3 regions of the Pseudoalteromonas sp. GABNS16E genome follow, and region 1 is predicted to be linked to each of the others. Evidence: predicted binding sites of a transcription regulator. Region 1 holds the regulator's gene; each other region holds the start of a gene.

Evidence for each region. The regulator FliA, encoded in region 1, starts transcription of late flagellar genes. The targets are predictions, from matches to a motif close to CTAAAGNTNNNNNNNNNNNNGCCGATA.
Region 2: PSI06_RS11140 (VC2046/SO_2500 family protein) is a predicted target of FliA. The motif match lies at 1,415-1,441, and genes of this name have one in related genera.
Region 3: PSI06_RS17305 (DUF5610 domain-containing protein) is a predicted target of FliA. The motif match lies at 1,805-1,831, and genes of this name have one in related genera.

What each region holds. Positions count from the first base shown of each region.
Region 1 is NZ_JAQREZ010000021.1:43,459-46,721, reverse strand. It holds gene PSI06_RS10445 (chemotaxis protein CheA) at 1-245, opposite strand, end outside; gene PSI06_RS10440 (protein phosphatase CheZ) at 261-1,028, opposite strand; gene cheY (chemotaxis response regulator CheY) at 1,044-1,427, opposite strand; gene PSI06_RS10430 (RNA polymerase sigma factor FliA) at 1,469-2,179, opposite strand; gene PSI06_RS10425 (MinD/ParA family ATP-binding protein) at 2,206-3,063, opposite strand; gene flhF (flagellar biosynthesis protein FlhF) at 3,056-3,263, opposite strand, start outside.
Region 2 is NZ_JAQREZ010000024.1:89-3,351, reverse strand. It holds gene PSI06_RS11160 (MHYT domain-containing protein) at 1-122, opposite strand, end outside; gene PSI06_RS11155 (M48 family metallopeptidase) at 432-1,082, shown strand; tRNA gene PSI06_RS11150 (tRNA-Tyr) at 1,146-1,230, opposite strand; tRNA gene PSI06_RS11145 (tRNA-Tyr) at 1,279-1,363, opposite strand; gene PSI06_RS11140 (VC2046/SO_2500 family protein) at 1,476-2,003, shown strand; gene PSI06_RS11135 (DUF6172 family protein) at 2,194-2,496, shown strand; gene PSI06_RS11130 (YchJ family protein) at 2,626-3,105, opposite strand; partial or broken gene PSI06_RS11125 (transposase) at 3,203-3,263, shown strand, end outside.
Region 3 is NZ_JAQREZ010000053.1:21,351-24,613, forward strand. It holds gene PSI06_RS17295 (thiol:disulfide interchange protein DsbA/DsbL) at 1-531, shown strand, start outside; gene trmA (tRNA (uridine(54)-C5)-methyltransferase TrmA) at 598-1,695, opposite strand; gene PSI06_RS17305 (DUF5610 domain-containing protein) at 1,861-3,000, shown strand; gene murI (glutamate racemase) at 3,066-3,263, shown strand, end outside.

The sequences.
Region 1 (3,263 bases):
CTAACCCCTTGGCGTAAGAGATCAAATACGTTTTCAGCACCATGACAGGCATCAACAAGCTCAGTCATAGCTAAAAAGCCTGCTCCCCCTTTTACGGTATGAAAGCCCCTAAAAATAGCATTTAGTAACTCAGTATCTTCTGGGTTATTTTCTAGCTCAACTAACTGTTCAGATAAAAGCTCTAGGATTTCTCCAGCCTCTACAAGAAAGTCTTGTAAAATATCTTCATCGACTTCAAAGCTCATGCAGTTACTCTCCTCTTAGAAGCCCAAACTTGATAATAGGTCATCGACCTCGTCTTGGTCAGATACAACATCATTTCGCGACTCTTTATCAATAATAGGGCCTTCAGGACCTGCTAATGTTTGTGCGGCAACCAGTTCTTCTGTTTCTTGTTGTTCTTTACTTTCAGCAATGCTGTCATCTTGTGCAGCAAATGCTGTTAAAAGGTGTATTAAACTTTCTTCTACTTCTCTGACTAATTCAATTACACGGCGGATAACCTGGCCGGTTAAATCTTGAAAATCCTGCGCCATTAGTACATTAGTCATTAAAGTTTGCAACTCATCGGTTTTATGATGAGAGCTGTTCATAAACTTGTCGATGCTGTGGCATAAGGTTTTAAACTCGCCCAGCTCTATCTCGCGGTTCATAAGCCTATCCCAAGTAGGCTTAATATGTGCAATTTCATCTGCTAACTGCTGCGCAATAGGAAGGCTTGCTTCGACCGCATCCATTGTCTTATTAGCTGCATTTTCTGTCATTTCCATGACATAGTTTAAGCGCTTTTTCGCATCCGGAATTGCATCAGTGGTTAAATCGGTTAAACGCGTATCAAGTTCAAAGCTTTTAAGGGCTTCGTGTAATTGGCGTGTTAACTTACCTACTTCAGCAAAAAGCTGCGATTGCTCTTGAGAGGCAGTATCTAAAATTAATTGATCAGCTTTATCTTGCTCACCGTTTTCTAAAAAAACGACGAGCTGACGAGCTTGTTCTAAAGTAATTTGAGGCGCAGCTGGTGCTGACATAAGCCTCTCCTCTCATTAACCTAAGCGTTCAAACACTTTTTCTAATTTAGTTTTCAAAGTACCAGCAGTAAATGGCTTAACAATATAGCCATTAACACCTGCTTGCGCTGCCGCTATTATTTGTTCTTTTTTAGCTTCTGCCGTCACCATTAAAACCGGAATATGTTTTAATTTTTCGTCAGCTCTAATGGCTCTTAGCAAGTCAATACCCTGCATGCCTGGCATGTTCCAATCGGTTACAACAAAGTCAAAAACCTGATTTTGCAACATAGGTAATGCTGTAGAACCATCGTCAGCTTCTTGAACATTCGTGAACCCTAGGTCACGCAACAGATTTTTTATAATACGTCTCATTGTAGAGAAATCATCAACAACAAGAATTTTCATGTTTTTATCCAAAACATCCTCCGGTGAGGTCTTAACCTATAATTTACTTACTACTAGTTTATCCAGTCATTGATTTTTGCTTTGAGCTTAATCATCGCCTGACCATGTATCTGACTTACACGCGATTCACTTACATCGAGTATATGCCCAATTTCTTTTAAATTCATTTCATCGTTGTAATACAAAGAAAGCACCATTGCATCTCGCTCCGGTAAAGACTTTATTGCCTCTAACAATGAATTATTAAACCGTTCATTTTTAACATTATTAAATGGTTTGTCTAGCGCTAAATCTTGACCTGCAGGGCTAATAACATCTTCATCTACCCCTAGGTCTTCTATACCAAGCACTTTACTGGAATTAACATCATTTAAAATATGATGGTATTCTTCTAGCGAAATATCAAGTTTTTCAGCTACTTCAGTATCTTTTGGTTCTCTATTTAAGCTATTTTCTAATTCTGTGATGGTTTCGGCTACTAATCGGCTTTTGCGGTGCACCGAACGTGGTGCCCAATCCCCTCTGCGCATTTCATCAAGCATAGCGCCGCGAATACGAATACCAGCAAACGTTTCAAAGCTTGCCCCTTTACTGGCATCAAAGTTTTTTGAGGCCTCGATAAGGCCAATCATTCCCGATTGGATTAAGTCATCAAGCTGAACGCTAGGAGGAAGACGAGCTATTAAATGGCACGCCACTTTTTTGACAAGCGACGCGTGTTTTTCAACAATCACATTTAAATTTTGTGTTGATTGATATCCCATAGCTCTTTTCACCGATGTTGTCATAATCAGCCGTTTACTAGCTTCTCAATGAAAAACTCTAAATGTCCTGAAGGTTGATTAGGTATAGGCCATTTTACTGCTTTTGTCGCTAATGTTTTAAACGCGACTGCTGCTGGTGAATTAGGGAAAAGATCGACAATTACTTTTTGTTTGCGCGTAGATTTACGCATATTTTCATCATATGGAATAGTCGCAACAAGCTCCATAGACACATCTAAAAAGCGGTCTGTTACTTTAGAGAGCTTTGCAAAAAGCTCTTGGCCCTCGCGCATACTGCGCACCATGTTTGCAACAATTTTAAATTTATAAACGCCATGCTCGCGGCTAAGTACTTTAATAAGCGCGTAGGCATCAGTAATAGAGGTCGGCTCGTCACACACCACCACCATGACATCTTGCGCTGCACGAGAAAAACTCAGCACCATGTCAGAAATACCAGCGGCGGTATCTACAATTAAAATATCAAATTCGGTATTAAGCTCACTAAAGGCACGAATTAACCCAGCATGCTCAGATGGGGTTAGCTCCACCATACTTTGCGAGCCTGATGTAGCAGGCACGATTTTAATACCGCCTGGGCCTTCAACTAAAATCTCGTCAAGTTCGCACTCGCCTGAAAGGACATGAGATAAGTTTTTTTCAACACGTAGTCCTAGCATTACATCACAATTAGCTAGGCCTAAATCGGCATCTAATACTAATACACGATTACCCTGCTGCCCTAAAGCAATAGCAGTATTTAAAGAGACGTTGGTTTTACCCACCCCTCCTTTACCGCCGGTGACAGCGATAACTTTTACGCCGTTGTTGTTTTGACTCATTTTGCGCAGGCCGCTTGCTTGATCTAATACTGTGTTAATCATACATCCCTACTGTGCTTGACGCCACTGCTTGGTGTCTTGAATGTTGTGCTTTTGCTCTTTTTAAATACAATTGCTCAGCTTTTTTTACTAGTTTTTCAGCATTTGCAACGCGAATATCTTCTGGTACACGCTGACCATTAGTAAGATACCCTATTGGAAGGCGATTTTGAATCGCTATACTAATAATCTCACCTAAACTT
Region 2 (3,263 bases), on a different contig from region 1:
CAGATCGTAAAAAAGGCAGCAAAAATAGCGGTAATGACCGATAAACTAACCAGTATAGGGTTATATGCACCGTTGATAATGAGGCTCGGATCGTGGTCGGTTATAAAAAATGCAGACAGCATAGTGGCTCAAATTAGTATCTTTATTGAACTAGTTTAATAGATTTATTTTATAAATAAACTGTTAATCTAATAATTTATATTATAAATCAGCGAGGTTACTTTTTGGCATTAAAGTATTAACATGCGTAGCGTACTTTATTAATAAGACGTGATTTTTCGTAAATAAAAATAATAATAAACACTGAGCCCATTTATTTATCGCTAAATAACTGCATTGATTAAATAAGGCTTTATAATACGCTTTTATTTATATTTAGAGCATACACCTTGTTTGAGTATCAGCTAAAACGCAGTGCAAGGCGTAAAACAGTGGCAATAAAAGTTAGCCAAAAATTAGTTACTGTTTATGCGCCTACACACGTGCCAAAACTACAAATAGAACAATGGCTGTTTAGTAAAAATGAGTGGGTAACTGCGCAATTGCATAAACAACTTAACGCCATTGATACTCAACAACACCCGTTTAAAAACCAGCAAATAATGGTTTTTGCTAAGCCATATACTATTACTTTTGCAAAAGGGACACGCTCACATGTTCAGCAATCCGATAGCGTATTTACTATTTACACTTCTAATCGAGTAAAAAAACAGCCTGAAAAACGCAAGCAGTTACTTTGCCTTGCCCTTGAAGAAACGCTAACAAACTACATTGAAATGCGTTTAGCTTATTATTGCCAAAAGATGTCAGAAGCATTACCGACTAAATTGACGATTGGAAGTTATAAACGTAAGTGGGGGAGTTGTAATTCTCGGCGAGAGCTAACCTTTAGCCTTAACCTTGTTGGGGCGCCTCATCATATAATTGATTATGTTATTGTGCACGAATTGGCTCATTTAAAGTATTTGAACCACAGCAGTGCTTTTTGGAAGCACGTAGCTAATTTTTATCCCGATTATAAATCTGCATCAGCATGGCTTAAAAACCACGGGGCAACATTACAGTGGGTATTTGATAATTAGTCTAAAAATGAAGTTTTAAATAGTGATGAAAAAGACATAGAAAAGGATACTGAAGATAAGAAGTGGTGGAGGGAGCTGGATTCGAACCAGCGAAGGCTGAGCCGTCAGATTTACAGTCTGATCCCTTTGGCCGCTCGGGAACCCCTCCACACTATTTTGTTACATTTGGCCCCACTTAACTTAGCGGTAAGAAAAGTGGTGGAGGGAGCTGGATTCGAACCAGCGAAGGCTGAGCCGTCAGATTTACAGTCTGATCCCTTTGGCCGCTCGGGAACCCCTCCAATGCAACGGCGCTGATAATAGCAAACTGCGTATTTAAGTAAAGAAAAAAGCTAAAGAAATTTGAAATAAAGCCGATAAATATCTATCAGTTATCATAATCGGCTAAAGACTATGCAAATCGATGATTTGTTAATCACAGAGAGTCAACTAAAGACCAGGCTAAATAAAAGTGTGCATGAAAATCGCAGAGGCGAATTCTCACTTTTATTAGCGATGCTATCGCACGATGCGCTGGATTTTAGTCAATTTCACTTGCCAAAAATTGAAACGCATAGTGCTTATGTAGACGAAAAACAGTTAAGAGAGCGCTTTGGTGCTGGACCAAAGCAATTATTAGCTCCCGAAAAATTTGATATGACCATAGGGCAAAAGCACGCGTCGGTGATTGTTCAACAAGGCGAACAAGCAGGCATGAAAGCAATAAAATTAAGCCACTGCTTAAACCCTGAGCCACTAGCGATTAGAGATGACAAGTTACATATTCCTTTAACAGTAATCGATAATTGTGAACTATCAGTACGCAGGCGCTTAAATGACACGCACACCGCGCTTGCAAGTCCACAAATGGACGCCGCAGCATTTTATGACGATTTAACTAATGAGGCTATACATAAGCCATTGCTTGTTGCTAACGCATAAAAATAATTTAACACTTGTGCGTTTTAAAAGCTTAAAACACCTTATATTTAATAATCGGTTATGCAATAAAATAGAACAATTCTTTTTTTGTTTAAAAAAAGCATCCACAAATTAAATGCAATTGCTATAATGGCTGCAAATGGTATGACTTGAGTGCCATTATCATTAAATCAAGGTAATTAGGAACGTAATGAAGAAAACATTCACGCTAAATCATGAGAAAATCAAATACCCTCGTATGGTTGATGCTGCAAAGCATGAAGTGAAAAAATATTTGAAAAGAGAGCGCAATAAAACGCTACCTGTTGAAGCTGATTACTGGGCGTTTGACTGTAAGTTTGGCACAAGTGCCGATGATGCCGAAGTTGTTCACGTAGCTGAAATTAACAACAAGATCAGCGAAATCGAAAAGCAGGCGCTTACTTCATTCTATGTTGAGATTTTAGCTAGACCTGCGCAGCGTGAATCGTTCGATCTAGATGATGATGAATAACCAATAGCAATATTGTAGAAAATGGACCTAGATGGTCCATTTTTTGTTTATGGCAGTTATTAACATGTTTAGTGGTATAGAGTAGCGCTTAAATAAAAAGCTATTTTTATGCTAAGTGTTTAGCTTTTTTTATACACTGTGACACTTTTTATATTTTTTACCGCTTGCACATGGGCAGGGGTCGTTTCTGGCAACTTTTATATCGGCGACCGGATTAATAATACCCTCTAAATAACGCCATTCACCGTCCTCTTTTATAAAGTCTGATTTCTCATCCAACTCACAATATAAGTTTTGGTAAAAATAATACGCGTTAAAGGCAACATAACCTCGCTCATCACTTTGCTGCGTATCGCGCACAACTAATTTTACAAAGCGGCAGCTATTGGCAAAGTCAGCAATTTCATTTACTGGGTTTTGTGCTTGTTTTTCTTTGGCGTAAGTTTTAAATATATAAGATGCATTTTTTAATGCATAAGCACTAAAGCGCGAACGCATTAGTTGCTCAGGTGTGGCTGGGGTTTTTATATCAAGATGATAAGGCTGGCAACAGTCGCCATAATTAAGCTGACTGTTGCATAAGCAAGCGCTAGTACTGGTTACACTCATAAAATACTAGGGCGTGTTGATCTTTGTGGTATGAAAAACAAACAGCATGAAGATAAGGTATAATTGAATTCGCCAGAAAACTTTACACCGAACCTACATGCCAAGATTAATGTTAACATACGGGACATGGAATGTCTTATCAAAAGTAATGTACTTAA
Region 3 (3,263 bases), on a different contig from region 1:
CGTGCGACTAAAAAGCCAGAAGTAAAAGAGTTTTTCTCATTTTATTGCCCTGCTTGTAATAACATGGAAGCGTTAATTGGTGAGTTTAAGCCAAAGCTAGACAAAGACGTTAAATTTAAAAAGAGCCATGTTGATTTTGTCGGTGTTCGCGATCCAGAAAACCAACAAATGATGAGCCAAGCGCTGGCCACTGCGGAAGTACTTCCACAAAAAGATAAAATTGTTGCGGCTATTTTTAATCACATTCACACTAAGCGCGCTAAATTTAACGAGCTTGCAGATGTAAAAGATGTGTTTGTAGCGCAGGGTGTTGATGGCGATAAGTTTGATAAACTATACAAAAGCTTCTCGGTACGTACATTAAGCTCTAAAATGAAGCGTGACCAAAATTACTTTAAAGAAAAAGGCGCGCTACGTGGCGTACCAACCTTTATCGTAAATGGTAAATACAAATTAAACCTAGGCCGTGAATCTGGTATTACCGCGCCAGAAGATATTAGTAAATTAATTAACTATTTAGCGAACAAGTAAGGTTTGCTAAAACAAAAAAAGCTCCGTAAGGAGCTTTTTTTATGGAAGTGATTTAAATTTAACTCACTATTTTCTTTGTAAGAAAACACCCGATTCTATGTGATGTGTATAAGGGAACTGATCAAATATCGCAAAGCGCTTAACATTATGAGTACGGGTTAAATGATCTAAATCGCGCTCAAGCGTTTCTGGGTTGCACGATATATAAATAATGTTCTCGTAGTTGGCCACTAAGTCACAGGTAAGGGTATCCATACCTGCGCGTGGAGGGTCGACTAAAATAGTTTGGCAATCGTAGCTTTTTAAATCTATCCCCTCTAAACGCGAAAAGGTACGTTCGCCATTCATTGCCTGGGTAAACTCTTCACTCGACATACGAATTATATCTAAGTTATCTACCTTATTTTTAGCAATGTTGTATTGCGCTGAATGCACAGAAGACTTAGATATTTCAGTAGCCAATACGCGATTAAACGAACCCGCCAATGCAATAGAGAAATTACCATTACCACAGTAAAGTTCCAGCAGGTCATTACTCAGTGGTTTACATAAGTCTTGTGCCCACTCCAGCATTTTTATATTCACTTTAGCATTAGGTTGCGTAAAGCTATTTTCTACTTGTTGATAAATAAGCTCCTGGCCGTTTACGGTTAAACACTCAGTAACAAAATCATTGCCTAGTACTTCTTTTTGTTTGCGAGCACGACCGATAAAGTCAATGTTGTATTTGCTGCTCAGTTTTTCTTTCAGGGCTTTTATTTCAGTTAGCCACTGCTCATCGAGTGGTTTGTGATAAAGCAAGCTTACTAAAATCTCGCCACTTAATGACGATAAATAATCGATTTGAAACAGCTTACGACGTAATACTTCACACGACTTTAAATTATCAATCATCACCTGCATAACTTCACCAACTAATGGCGCGGCAGGGTCAAAGGTGTCGACGCGAATTTTTTCTTTCGTGACCTGATCAAACATAATATGAAATAGATCTTCCCCATCGTGCCATACTCTAAATTCAGCACGTTGGCGGTAGTTAATTGGCTCTGAGCTAAACACCTCTAACGCTTGCACACCAAATCGCTTAAATTGCGACGTAATACGCTGCTCTTTTTCATTTAGCTGCGTATCGTACTGTGTGGTATCTATTTTAATCACTGCCATTAATGCTACTACCTTATCTATGAGATCTATTTATCGGCGCTATTGTAGGGAGCGAGCAGTATTTGTCTAGTTTTGCTGATAATAAAGTTGCTGTTTTTTTAAACATGCACTTTAGTTTTGTCACTATTAGCCGATAATAAGCTAAGTACGTAACGGAGGTGGATCATGAAAATCGGTAATTATGGCTATACGCCAAACAACAACGTAAACAAATTCAATAATAAAGAGGCGCTACAGCAGCCAACAATCCAATCTCCGCAAGAAAGTTCATTACAGCGAGGCAGAGAACTTGCTGCAAAAGTGCTTGGCGACAAAATGGCAGAGCAACTAGGTTTACCTGTTGAGCAAAAACAAGCCGATAAACCTTTATTCGATTTTGATGAAATAGTAAAAAATGTACTCGACTTCGTATCTGGCGCAGTTAATAAAGCCAAAGTCAATGGTGCTGATGACGATAAATTAAAAAATATGTTAGATGATGCGCGCACAGGTGTTCAAACCGGTATAGACGAAGCGGTTGATGAACTAAAAGGCACTGGTGTATTTAACGAAGAAATGCAAGAGGGCATCGACAAGTCAAAAGAAGGCATTTTTGAGGGACTTGATGAGTTTGAGCAAACCCTATTTAACCCACAAGCGGCCAGTGTTAGCGTAAGCCAAGCACAATATGTAAGTATGAGCAGCAATGCCGAGTATAAGTTTACAACGGCCGAAGGTGATGAGGTCAGTATTAGCTTTGCTGATGCATATGAGTCTCAAACAGCGAGTGGGTATCAACAAAGCAATAACAGCGAATCGTTTGCCAGCTCATCGTCGCAATCTCGAGAGCTGTCTTTTTCAATGTCGGTTAATGGTGATTTAAACGAACAAGAGCAAGATGCTATTAATGCCATGATGGAAGAGCTACAAGGTGTAAGTAAAACATTCTTTAGTGGTGATTTGGATGAAGCATTTGAAAAAGCACAAGAGCTGAGCTTAGGCAGTGAGCAACTTGTTGCATTTTCAATGGATCTTCGCCAAACAAAAACAGTCACTACCGTTAAAAGTTATGAGCAATATCAGCCAAACCCATCAAAAGAGGTAGCCGATGCGATCGCGCCTTTTAATGACGATCTAAAAAATGCATTTGATAAAGCATCGCAACTAGGCCTACAAGATCAGCTTGCCGGTATTATAGAGTGGCTAAACCAAGATCAAGCAGCGGTCGATCAGCTAGTTGATTACACCCAGGCAATGTTTGAAAACCTAAACCAATTAAATTCAGCGGGCGATGCACTCGACGCGCTAAAGTCTGAGCAAAGCTAAACTACTTTCTTTTATAAATACCTCATGGCAAACTGCCGTTCTTAATAAACAGTAGGAACCAAAGTTTGTCAGCCCACATAATGGTATTTGATTCAGGTATAGGTGGCACCACCGTGCTTGAGCATATTCAAAAGCGTATTCCAGATGCACAGTACAGTTACTTTATGGATAATGCGTTACTCCCTTATGGCGCGCAAACCCAGCAAACTATTATAGGGCGTTTATGCTCACTCATTTATTTTATTGAGCACAACGCGCTTAAT